DNA from 4 places in the Maridesulfovibrio pacificus genome. Region 4 is predicted to be linked to each of the others. Evidence: predicted binding sites of a transcription regulator. Region 4 holds the regulator's gene; each other region holds the start of a gene.

Evidence for each region. Region 4 encodes sigma-54, which starts transcription at its own class of promoters, with help from an activator protein. Its sites were predicted from a motif close to CTGGCACGGNNNNTGCTT; they were not measured.
Region 1: a site for sigma-54 is predicted at 1,669-1,686, ahead of ACNI23_RS17455 (NifB/NifX family molybdenum-iron cluster-binding protein). Genes of this name have one in related genera too.
Region 2: a site for sigma-54 is predicted at 2,246-2,263, ahead of nifH (nitrogenase iron protein). Genes of this name have one in related genera too.
Region 3: a site for sigma-54 is predicted at 1,343-1,360, ahead of fdhF (formate dehydrogenase subunit alpha). Genes of this name have one in related genera too.

Annotation. Positions count from the first base shown of each region.
Region 1 covers NZ_JBLZNE010000002.1:14,681-17,813, forward strand. The annotation lists gene ACNI23_RS17445 (iron-sulfur cluster carrier protein MrpORP) at 1-635, opposite strand, end outside; gene ACNI23_RS17450 (NifB/NifX family molybdenum-iron cluster-binding protein) at 826-1,185, opposite strand; gene ACNI23_RS17455 (NifB/NifX family molybdenum-iron cluster-binding protein) at 1,187-1,657, opposite strand; gene ACNI23_RS17460 (sigma-54 interaction domain-containing protein) at 1,790-3,124, opposite strand.
Region 2 covers NZ_JBLZNE010000003.1:107,099-110,231, reverse strand. The annotation lists gene ACNI23_RS19790 (hypothetical protein) at 19-885, opposite strand; gene ACNI23_RS19785 (LeuA family protein) at 882-1,988, opposite strand; gene nifH (nitrogenase iron protein) at 2,314-3,133, shown strand, end outside.
Region 3 covers NZ_JBLZNE010000001.1:3,725,800-3,728,932, forward strand. The annotation lists gene ACNI23_RS17275 (diguanylate cyclase) at 1-1,084, opposite strand, end outside; gene fdhF (formate dehydrogenase subunit alpha) at 1,362-3,133, shown strand, end outside.
Region 4 covers NZ_JBLZNE010000001.1:1,474,695-1,477,827, forward strand. The annotation lists gene ACNI23_RS06875 (PTS sugar transporter subunit IIA) at 1-7, opposite strand, end outside; gene hpf (ribosome hibernation-promoting factor, HPF/YfiA family) at 11-547, opposite strand; gene rpoN (RNA polymerase factor sigma-54) at 599-2,014, opposite strand; gene lptB (LPS export ABC transporter ATP-binding protein) at 2,340-3,062, opposite strand; gene ACNI23_RS06895 (LptA/OstA family protein) at 3,080-3,133, opposite strand, start outside.

The sequences.
Region 1 (3,133 bases), on a different contig from region 4:
TTCTCTACAATACCGAGAACGGGGTTGCCGACCTGTTTGCAGAAGTTAACGGAACGGCGCACATCGTCAATAGCAACGCCCTGCGGGGTTGTTACGATAACTGCGTGAGCGTCCTGACCGAGGGTCTGCAATGCGGAAAGAGGTTCGTCACCGGTTCCGGGAGGGCAGTCAACGACGAGGAAGTCGAGGTCGTTCCATGCAACATCCTGTACGAATTGTTTGATCATGCCGATTTTTACGGGACCACGCCAGATTACCGGATCGTCTTTGCTGGGCAGCATGAAGCCGAGGGACATAACCCAGAGATTGCTGGACCAGGAGATGGGTTCGATCACTTCATGCCCGATGTGAGGTTTCTCATCCTGCAGGCTGAGCAGGCGGGGAACACTGGGACCGTGTACGTCAACGTCAAGCAGTCCGACCTGTTTACCGGCAAGAGAGAGAGCAACGGCAATATTGGTTGCTACAGTACTTTTACCGACGCCGCCTTTACCGGAAATAACCACGATTTTGTGTTTGATTCTGGAAAGGGTTTTTTTCAGTTTCATATCTTCGGGGCTGCAACCTTCAGAACAACCGGAAGAAGAACAGCCGGAACCTGATGAAGAGCAGCTTCCGCATGCGTGATCGCTCATATATCAATCTCCTGACCCTCATTGGCAGAGGGGGTAGTCATTATTAAAAACAGATTGTCCAATCTGTCACAATAGGCATTACAAGGTAAACTAAGACGTGAACCTGACTTGTCAATGGTTGAAAGGTTCAGTCATGCCCGCAGAGCAAGGGAGAGGAGAAAAGGCATGACTGAACGCGATAAAGGAAATTTTACCAGTGGCCCGGTTTGTCCGCATCCGCAGCAGCTTCGAGCTTGCCGTCTTTAAAGGAAGACAGGGCTTCTGCAACAGTCCCTCCGCCTACGAGGTAGACTTCGATGGAGCCTTTATCTAGTGCGGTAAAGGCCTTAGGGCCTACGTGTCCGGTGATTACCGCAGTTGCGCCGGTGGCGGCTACGTTCTGGGCAGACTGGATTCCTGCACCCTGAGCCGCATTCAGGTTCTGGGTGTTGTCGATGTATTCCTGAGTATCGGTATCGGTATCGCAGACCAGAAAGCCTTTTGCGCGACCGAAACGAGGGTCGATATCTCCGTTGAGATCATTGCCCTGACAGCTGATGGCGATTTTCATATTATTTACTCCTGTGCACTGAGTCCAGGGTCGGTTCGCAGGGGTGCATTGTATCCTGCACACCCTTTCTGGCCCTGAAGCCCCTGTTTCCCTGTCCGCACCTGCCTCTGCCCCTGCATCCGGGCATGACATGGTCTTCCAGACAGTCCTTTTGATAGGCGGAGAGCACTTGCTCGGTCATTCCCGTAATCCACGGTACAACTCTAACTCCGGCCTGTTCCAGTTCATTCATAGTGCAACCGCAGATTGCACCGCATATTAAAAACGTTGCCCCGCAGGCTGTAATGGCGGATGTCCTGTCCTTTGGGTCTTTTGAGGGAAGGGATAGGTAGCCTGCGGGACAAATTTTATTGTCATCCACCCGGAACAATTTCAGGTCCGGGGCATTGTCAAATACGGAGGCCAGCCTGTCTTCGTAGCAGGCTAAACAAAGCAGCGTTGAGTTGGTATTGCGTCCTTCGTTTCCTCTCATGGAAGGCTATAAGGCATAGTTTGTGCCATGAGGATAAAAAAGAATTAAATCGGATATTTATTAGAATTTGGAAGAGATGGAGAGAGGGGGTTTTAGATCAAAATTAGCCGAAAAGGTAGATATGCGGGCTAATTATGCGTCCATGTCATCGCAGCGCGCGATGGTGCGGCGAAGGGTGTCTTTGGAAATACCCAGTTCGCGGCAGGTGGCCATTTTCTTGCCGTTGTTGCGCTCAAGAGCACGACGCACAGCCATGCATTTGATTTCATCCATGGTCAGCGGCATGTCTTCGTGTGAGGCTGTTTCTTTTGATTTCGGCTGGAGATATTCCGGCAGGTGTTCGACCTGAATAAAGCCCGAAGGGCAGAGAATAAAAGCGAACTCGAGGATGTTTTCCAGTTCCCGCACATTGCCGGGGAAGGGATGGCGCATGAGGATGTGCAGTGTGTCTTCGGAAATACCGTCGATATCTTTGCCTTGCAGGGCATTGAGCCTGTTTACAAAGTGGTTGATCAGGAGAGGGATGTCCTCGACCCGCGCCTTGAGCGGAGGAAGGTTGAGGGTCACTACATTCAGGCGGTAGTAGAGGTCCTGTCGGAATGCACCCTGTTCCACCAGTTCTGACAGATTTTTATTGGTGGCGGCTACAACCCGGACGTTGGTTTTCACGCTCTGCACCGCCCCAAGCGGCTCAAAAGTTTTTTCCTGTAATACGCGAAGCAGTTTGACCTGTAATTTGGCAGGCATGTCCCCGATTTCATCAAGGAAAATTGTGCCACCTGCAGCCAGTTCGAAGCGTCCGGCCTTGTCTTTGCGGGCATCGGTAAAGGCTCCGGCCTTGTAACCGAAAAGTTCTGATTCCAGCAGATTATCAGGCAGGGCGCCGCAGTTTACAGCTACAAAAGGGCCATCTTTACGTTCACTGAGGTTATGAATGGCCCGGGCGAAAAGTTCTTTACCCGTGCCGGATTCTCCAAGCAGGAGAACAGTGGCTTCACTTTTACTGACTTGGGGCAGGATGGAAAATACTTTTCCAAGCTGTGCGCTTTTACCGATGATGTCTTCAAAGCGCCATGAATCTTCCACCTCACGGCGGATCATCTGAATATCAGTCAGGTCACGGAAGCTTTCCACGCCGCCTATGAGTTTTCCATCGCCGTCAACAAGTGGTGCGGCGCTGATGGAAACCGGAACCTTGCGTCCGTCAGCGTGGATGAAAAATATGGATTTGTTGGAGATGCGTCCGCAATCGTTCATGCAGGTGCGCAGGGCGCAGTCACCGTCGCAAAGGCTGGAGTGGAAAACGTCCCAGCATTTTGAGCCAACCGCTTCTTCGGGATGGACTCCGGTGATTCGGCTGGCAGCTTCGTTAAAGAATGTTATGTTCCAGTCCCGGTCTACCGTAAACACCCCGTCTGCTAAAGAGTCAAGAACTGCGGAGCACGGCAGGTTGCTAGGGAATTTCATGAAACATCC
Region 2 (3,133 bases), on a different contig from region 4:
TTGAAAAATATTTGATCATCAAACTGAACAGATCAATCCTCTGGACAGATTATCCAACTGCGGCAGGAAAGGCGCAGAGGTTACTTCGTATTCCGCGAAATCCATATAAGACGGATCTGAATCCGGTGTAAGGCTGATCTCAATTCCCTGCTCATCGAAAATCATTCGCATAGGCACTATCTCCCGCTCACTTTCCGAACACAAAGAGTCCCGCATTTCAGGCACAAAAACAAATTCAGCACCGGAGTAATGACGGGCTGTAAGCATACTTAAGGTTGTACTCACAGCTGCAACCCGCCCTTCGTCATCAAAGACCAGAGAATTTGAATCACCGTTAATGCCCACGGCGTCAGAATCATAGGCAGTGATCTTGCCGATGCTTGTTTGCAGCGTGGTCGGTTCCGCAGGTTCAAGGGAGCGGATTTGCCCTTCCGGGCTGAAGCTTATACCGATACGGGTCCGAACCGGACCTACAGGAGTTTGCACAGTCGGCTCTTCTCCCGGCCAGAATGTTATGGAGCGCAAGGTTCCGGTCTCATAAAAACATAGGCTGATCACCTTTACACAAAGCGGACCGACCGGAGTATCAAGGGTCAGCGGATCAGCAAGATTTCCTTCATCTTCCTGCGTCCAATAGCCGGAGAGCTTACCATTGAGCGGAAAAACCCGTTTTATTTTTCCAGACTTGTAAAAGGTGACCATCTCCGCCTCAATGATGCCCACAGGAGTAAATAGTGGGGTACGATCTTCTAAAGGCAGTGATTTCACCTTGCCGTTGGAATACATTGATACAGGCTGCAAAGTCTTGCGGCGGAGGTCGTCAGTGGAGTGCTGGGCTAACAGTTCACCGGCTTCAGTTGAATAGATGCGGCAAATGGTGTTCATGAGTAAACCTCCTCATCATTGAGCTTGATAAATTCACTGCGGGTCAGGGGCCGTTCAAGCCGCAGGGAGAGCTGGCGCACGGCCTCGGTAAGAGTGGAAAGAGAATCTGTTCCGCAATCGATGCCGTATTCATCAAGAGCATTACGGACAGCAGCCCGTCCGCTTTTACCACCCACTGCCAACTTACGGGCCGTGCCCACAGAATCGGGATCGTACGGTTCGAAAAGCTCCGGTGATTTGCTGAGTGCGTGGGTGTGCAGACCGGATTCACAGGCAAAAATATCAGTGCCGACAACAGCCTTGGTACGCGGAATGGCAACCTTGGCTGCAACCCCGACAATCATACAGGCTTCTTTTAACACCGAGGTCAAATAGCGGGTATTGCCTTCGCGCAGTGCTAAACGAGCCACCAATTCCTCGGTTGCTGCGATACCGGAGCGTTCTCCGATACCTAAGACGGAACAGTCCGCGTAATCAGCTCCGGCTTCAAGGGCGGTAAATGAGTTGGCTGTAGCCATGCCGAAATCATCATGGCAATGCACGGCAATATCAATATGCAGCTTCTCCCTGAATTTTCTGACCAGCTTTTCCATGGCAAGAGGAGTCAGTTGCCCAAGGGAATCCGCCAGACGAACCCTTGATGCTCCGCAAATCTCTGCATGCAGAGCCATGGAAAGGGCAAAATCGCCATCCGCACGTGAAATATCCTCAAGACCCACGGAAACATATTCAAATCCGCAATCCTTGGCAGTCCGCACAGCAGCAGCCAGCTTACGCAGGATAGCCTGACGATCAGAGTCCAGACGTTTTTCAATATGCAGATCCGAAACCGGAACTCCGATATTGATGCGCGTTAATCCCAACTCCGCTGCAATCTTAATGTCTTTCTCCCGACAGGGCGACCAGACACTGAGAGCTGTATCTCCTCCTAAGGTACGGGCATATCCTGCGAAAAGAGCAAGATCATCTTGTCCGACCCAGCCCAGCTCTATCTCATCAACTCCCATGGAAATGAGGGAAGATGCGATACGCTTACGGGTTTCCAGATTGAAATAAGCCCCGAACAACTGTGCGCCTTCACGCAGGGTGGTATCGATCAACATAATAGTGCTCCAAATGAATTAAAATTTACAGAATCCATCAAGCATTATTGATGCCAAAACATTACACCGTCCTATCTACCTTAATTTATATAACATCACCCTACCTTTCACACCCTACACACAACCTGCAAAAATGTAGTTTCCTACAATTTTGTGCAGAACTTTCGTTGCAATCTACATTTTTCGTATGTCTTTACATTTCTTCATCCTTCAAACTTTAGCACATTATTACAACACCTTAAGACGCAAAAACATCTTTGGCACACCACTTGCCTTACGAGAGACAGCAACAACGAAAATCAATCCAAACCACATGGAGGAGAAAATGAGAAAAGTAGCAATCTACGGAAAAGGCGGCATCGGAAAATCCACCACCACCCAGAACACCGTAGCCGGACTGGCAACTATGGGCCGCAAGGTCATGGTTGTTGGATGTGACCCTAAAGCGGACTCCACCCGTCTGCTGCTCGGCGGACTGGCTCAGAAATCAGTACTCGATACCCTTCGTGAAGAAGGTGAAGACGTTGAACTTGAGGATATCCGCAAACCCGGATTCGGTGAATCATGGTGTGTTGAATCCGGTGGCCCTGAACCGGGTGTCGGTTGTGCAGGACGCGGTATCATCACTTCCATCAACATGCTGGAAAATCTCGGTGCATACGAAGAATCCGAAGGCCTTGATTACGCTTTCTACGATGTACTCGGTGACGTTGTCTGCGGTGGATTCGCAATGCCCATCCGCGACGGTAAAGCAGAAGAGATCTACATCGTATGTTCCGGTGAAATGATGGCCATGTATGCAGCCAACAACATTTGCAAAGGTATTATGAAATACGCCGAGTCCGGCGGAGTTCGTCTCGGCGGCCTGATCTGCAACTCCCGTAACGTTGATAACGAAAAAGAGATGATCGAAGAACTGGCTAAAAAGCTCGGCACCCAGATGATCTACTTCGTACCCCGTGACAACGACGTACAGCGTGCGGAAATCAACCGTAAAACCGTTATCGAATGGGACGACAGCGTACCGCAGGCATCAGCTTACATGGGTCTCGCCGATGCAATCGACAAAAACGAAATGTTCGTCGTGCCGACCCCTCTTGAAATCGAAGAACTGGAACAGCTGCTCCTCGATTACGGCCTGATGG
Region 3 (3,133 bases), 2.3 Mb from region 4:
TAGGTTTGATGCTTTTGGATGTTTCCATCACCACATGATTCTTAAGGTTGAAGCGGACGATGTTTTCGGCAATTGAACCTTCGTAGGGATGGGTGCGGTTTTCATCCAATCCGGCAAAAGGCTCTCCTGCAGCAGTAACTTCGACCTTGTTTTGGTCAATGAATATACGGGAAAGCATGATCGCATCCGTCGGGGATCCGAAGGGCAGCGCTTGCAGTATGGTTTCCAGCAAACATTCAATGCTGCTGCATTTATTCATTTCCTTGACTGCTGCCCCTGAAGGAACGGTTTCGTTGCCCCGGACCGGGATGCCTTTGCATGCCTGACAGTCATTACGGTGATCCATAGTGATCCAGAGAAGGTTCTCGCCGTTACGCGAAATACTCTGGATGCGGATTGAGCATTCGTGATTTTTACCCATGCTGTCCGTAACAGATAGTTTGCCATTCCAGCGGTCTGAAAAGATAAGACCTTCATATAATTTATGCAGGTCTGTATCTGTGTTGTGGCGGAAGAGATCCTGAAAGTTCATGGAGAGCAGTTCCTGCCGTTCATATTTCAGCAGAGCTCCGGCGGCATTGTTTGCAGCACATACGGATCGATCGGAAAAACGAACGAACAAGACCGGATCATCAATAAGATCAATTTTGGTAGCGAGATTCGGCCTGCCTTCCGTGGTCAGGATTTCATCAACCTGCCCGGAAATATCCATCAGCATACCGACGGAGCAAGTCTGATGCAGGGGATCGGGAATGGCCCCGAGCCTGAACCATCTGGTCGAGTTTTTGTTCAGGCGCATACGGAAAACGCAACTGGTCGGTATGCGGTTCCTTACCTGCTGCAGGCTGTTCTGGAATTTTTCCCAGTCTTCGCTCAGGATCATATCGCGGGCGAGTTGCGGGTTTTGGAGGACGGATCTTACTTTTTGATTGTCGGTTGGTATTATGTAGGAATTAAGAAAAGAGATTTCATTTTCTACAATATCAATTCGCCAAATGATGGCGGGAAGTTGGTTTAAGTAGCTCGAGAAATGTTTTTCAAAGTCAGTGAATATTTTCTCGCATCCATTGGTATGAGTAGGCATTCTGATCCTTATTAATATTGGCTTCTATAGATAAAAAGATAGCCCGTTTATACCTTCAATTACTGTCTTGGCAAACATGTTTCTATTGGTCCAGCCAGATTAACCGGGGATTCCCAAAGTATGAATTGCATGCAATTTTTGCATGATTGCATGCAATTTAAGTGTGCAAAAATAGCATTTTTCGCGAGAGTTTCTTTGTTTTAGCATGTAAAAGCTATTTTTTCAGTATGTTATGGTTTATTGTCCTGTGATTGGTTTATGGCATGTCTTATGCTAAATGGGCCGCATGCAACGTACAACTACAACATGTCCTTACTGCGGTGCCGGCTGCTCTCTTTCTTTGGAAGTAGAGGAGGGGCGCATTGTCAGTGTTTCTCCCGGACCGGAACCATCAGTCAATCAGGGCGCATTGTGCTCGAAGGGACGCTTCGGATTCGATTTTGTTCATCATAGCGACCGGCTGACTACTCCGCTGATACGCAAGAACGGCGAGCTGGTTCCTGCTTCATGGGATGAGGCGTTGGGTCTTGTGGCAAGCCGCTTAAGCTCCATTGTTTCTGAGCATGGTCCGCAGGCTGTGGGCGGTTTCAGCAGTGCCCGCTGTACCAATGAAGAGAACTACCTTTTCCAGAAAATTTTTCGCACAGGGTTCGGCAGCAACAATGTCGACCATTGCGCACGGCTCTGACACGCTCCCACTGTAGCCGGTCTGGCTACATCATTAGGAAGCGGTTCCATGACCAACTCCATCCGCGAGCTCTGGGACATGGGAAGGGGAGATTGTGTTTGCGCCATCGGGACCAATACTACCGAATGCCATCCCATCATCGGTATCGGCATGATGGAGGCCAAACGCAACGGCGCCGGATTGATTGTCATTGATCCCCGCGAGATCGACCTTGCACGTCAGGCCGATGTCTGGCTCAGATTGCGTCCGGGCACAGATACTGCGCTGCTTTCTTCCATTGCCAAGGTCATTCTGGATGAAGGGCTCGCTGACGTTGAAGCCGTTGCTGCAGCTACCGAAGATTTTGCAGCTTTCCGGGAAGGATTGCAGGCTTTCGATCCTGAAAGTGTTGCTGCCATCGCTGAAGTTCCTGCGTCTGATATACGCAAAGCCGCGCGGCTTATCGGAAAGTCAGCCAATGCTGCCTTCTACTACACAATGGGCGTGACCCAGCACACTACCGGAACCAATAATGTTCTTGCTGTTTCCAACCTTGCACTGGTCAGCGGAAATATCGGGCGGCCTAAGACTGGTGTGAACCCGTTGCGTGGTCAGAACAACGTACAGGGTTCATGTGATATGGGAGCCCTGCCTAACGTACTGACCGGATATCGTCCGGTTACTGATGATGCGGTGCGGGGGACATTTGAATCCGGCTGGGGAGTAAAGCTTCCTGCTGAACCGGGGCTGACCATTCCCAAGATGTTGCATGCTGTTGAAGAAGATCGCCTTAAGGGACTCTTTGTCTTCGGCGAAAACCCTATGCGCAGCGACCCGGATATCAATCATGTGGAACATTGCCTGCGTCACGTTGATTTTCTTGTTGTTCAGGACCTTTTCCTTACCGAAACAGCCGCGCTGGCTGATGTTGTCCTGCCCGGAGCCAGTTTTGCCGAGAAGGACGGAACTTTCACCAGTACAGAGCGGCGCGTGCAGCGTGTCCGCAAGGCCGTAGACCCCATCGGGCAGAGCCGTCCGGATTGGGAAATTCTGGCTGAGTTGCTGCGGTTGCTGGGACGTACTGAAGAGTATGCAAATGCCAGCGAGGTTTTTGATGAAATGCGGGCGTTGACCCCGACCCATGCAGGCATAAGTTATGAACGTCTGGAGGCTGGCGGTATTCAATGGCCCTGTCCTGATGAAAAACATCCGGGAACTCCAATTCTGCACGTGGGGGGCTGCATGCGCGGTCCCGGTAAATTCGTGCCGCTTGAACATCGCGAGCCTGCGGAATTGCCTGATGCGCAGTATCCGTTGACCCTGACCACTGGAAGGGTAGTTGCTCATTATCACACTGCCACTATGACCCGCCGTTGTTTCGG
Region 4 (3,133 bases):
TATTCATCAGTTAGTATCCTGGGTCAATTAAACCGAAGTCGCCATTATTGCGGCGATAAATTACGTTTATGGCTTCATTATCCGCGTTGCGGAATACGAGGAATTCGTGGTCGAGAGTCTGAAGCTGCTCTGCGGCTTCATCGACACTCATAGGCTTGGGAACAAAGGAGTCAGACTCCACAATCACAGGTTCCCTATACTCTTCCTCTCCATAGCTGAGAATATCCATTCGGGCAGGAGCTGACTCCTTACGCCTATGGCTTCTCATCTTTTCGTTTGCGCGGCGAAGCTGGGCTTCAAGCTTGTCCAGAACCATATCCACGGTGGAATACATGTCCTCGGACACTTCGTAAGCTGAAACATGAAGATGATCAGAGCTGAAAACAACTTCCGCAACATGCCTGAACTTATCTACTGACAGATTCACCTGCATATCAGTGTTGTCAGGATTGCTTACGTACTTTACCAACTTGGAGAAACGGCTGTTTGCATATTCCTTAAGATGTTCGGATGCGTCGAAGTTCTTAAAAGTAAATGCTACGTTCATAAAGAGCCTCCTTAGTAAAGGGTGAATATGCGTTGATTTCTCCGGACTACATTAGAATACTTTTTTCCTCTTGGAAGAGGAGAGAATCCCCATTGCAGTCCTATACTTGGCTACGGTCCTTCTGGCTATGTTGACTTCCAGTTTCTCTTTGAGAATCTCAGCTATCTTTTCATCGCTGAGGGGTTTCTTTCCGTCTTCTTCACCGATCAATTTCTTGATCGTCGCCTTGACGGACTCGGAACCGACCTGAGAACCGTCATCCAGACCGAGCGCACTATTAAAGAAAAATTTAAGTTCATAAATCCCATGCGGAGTAGAAACATACTTATTAGTAGTGATTCGGCTCACAGTGGATTCATGCATCTCGATGTCTTCCGCAACCTCCTTAAGAATAAGCGGTTTTAACTTGGTGACACCGTGGGCGAAAAACTCTCGCTGGAATCTCACTATGGATTCAAGAACCTTATATAAGGTACGTTGCCGCTGATACAGGCTCTTCATCAGCCATTGAGCGGAACGCATCTTGTCCTGAAAATATTCCTTGTCATCTCCCTTGGTTGATTCAAGAGTCTCCACATAAAATGCATTCATTTGCAATTTCGGAAGACCGTCTTCGTTCAGAACTATGACAAAATCACCGTCATATTCATAAACATAAGCATCAGGGCTGACATAGAAAGAGTCTCCACTTGAAAAACTTGCTCCGGGCAGCGGATCAAGTGTCTGCATCAAGTCCAGATAACTCTTTAAATCCTCCATACTGAGCTTGAACTTTCTTGCCAGAGGCTTGTAGCGCTTCTTTTCAAGATCATCCAAATGATCCCGGACCAGCGAAACCAGAATTGGATCATCGTCAAGCTTCAATGCTTCCAGCTGGATAAGCAGACATTCCTGCGGAGTCCTTGCCGCCACGCCTACCGGATCGAATCGCTGAATGCGATGCAATACCTTTTCTACATCTTCGATTTCAGCATAGCATGTTTCACAGACTTCTTCCAAGTCTATCCGCAAAAAACCTCCCGAACTTAAATTACCAATAAGACATTCACCTATGGCAATATCCTTCTCAGTAAAATCGGAAAGAGTCATCTGCCAATGCAGATGGCCATCAAGGGATGCCGACTTGGTCAGGCGTGCTTCAAAAGAAGTTCCTTCTTCATATGATTCCGACTCGCGGGAAGAGGACTGCTTTGATGTACTGGAAAATTCACCGAGATAGTTCTCCCACTCGGCTTCCTTGGAAATTTGTGCTTCTTCGGCAGTAGCGGTGCCTGCATCCGCATCGGGAGAGTCTGTACGCTCCTGAGCTTCAGCTTCTTCAAGGATAGGATTCTCCATGAGTTCCTGGTGGACGGTATCCACCAACTCCAATCGGGAAAGCTGCAACAACTTGATCGCCTGCTGCAGCTGAGGAGTCATTACCAGCTGTTGAGTAAGCTTTAATTGTTGTCTAAGTTCCAACCCCATATATTCAGGCCACCTTGTAAATTGATTCGTGTATTTTCAGATTCAGATTTATTGTTACACTATATACTGGACTAAACTTTTTTTTCATTCTTTTAATCCGAGCTTGATTCAACTATGCCACATCCCATTGCAAGATGCAACAAAGACCTCTGATTTGTCTGAAATTTAAGGATTTTTTATAAAATAGAAATGCATATGAAAAAAGTGTACCAATGTTCTGCCCGACTGTAAATCGACAAAGACAAAATTCATCAAACTTTACCAAAAAAAAGCCGAAACTCATTAGAGTTCCGGCTTGTAAAAAATCAATTCTCAGCACGCAAAGCTAAAGACTGAAACTATCACCCAGATAAAGTCTGCGGGCCTTGGTGTTTTTCACGATGTTCTCAGGTGAACCATTCAAAATCACTCTGCCCTCATAAACAAGGTAAGCACGATCACAGATAGAAAGAGTCTCGCGAACGTTATGGTCGGAAATTAAAATCCCAAGCCCCATATCCTTAAGCGTGGAAATAATATCCTGAATATCAATTACCGCGATTGGGTCAATACCCGCAAACGGTTCATCAAGCAGAATAAACTTGGGGTTATTAATCATGGCGCGGGCGATCTCAAGCCTGCGACGTTCACCACCTGAAAGGTACATTGCCTTCTGGTCGGCAAGACGGAGAATGCCAAGCTGATCCAACAGCTCGTCCGCCCTTTTCGGCACATCCTTACCGGAAAGGCCCGTATGCTCAATAATTATCTCAAGATTCTTACGCACGGAAAGCTTTTTGAAAATTGAACTTTCCTGCGGAAGATAGCTTAGTCCCAAGCGGGCCCGCTCATGCAAAGGCAATCGGGTAATCTGCTGCTTATTAAAATAAACATCCCCGGACGTGGGTTTAACAACACCTACGAGCATATAAAATGTTGTGGTCTTACCGGCTCCGTTCGGACCAAGCAACCCCACAACCTCACCCTCACGCACGGTCAAACCGATTCCACGGACAACCTCTTTGGGTCCGTAGTTCTTAACCAGTTTTTTGGCGATAATTGCAGACATAAAATTCCTTTAATGACCTAAGGGGAAACATTTTTAGGGGTATAGAAAATGGCTTCGATAGGCTTATTACC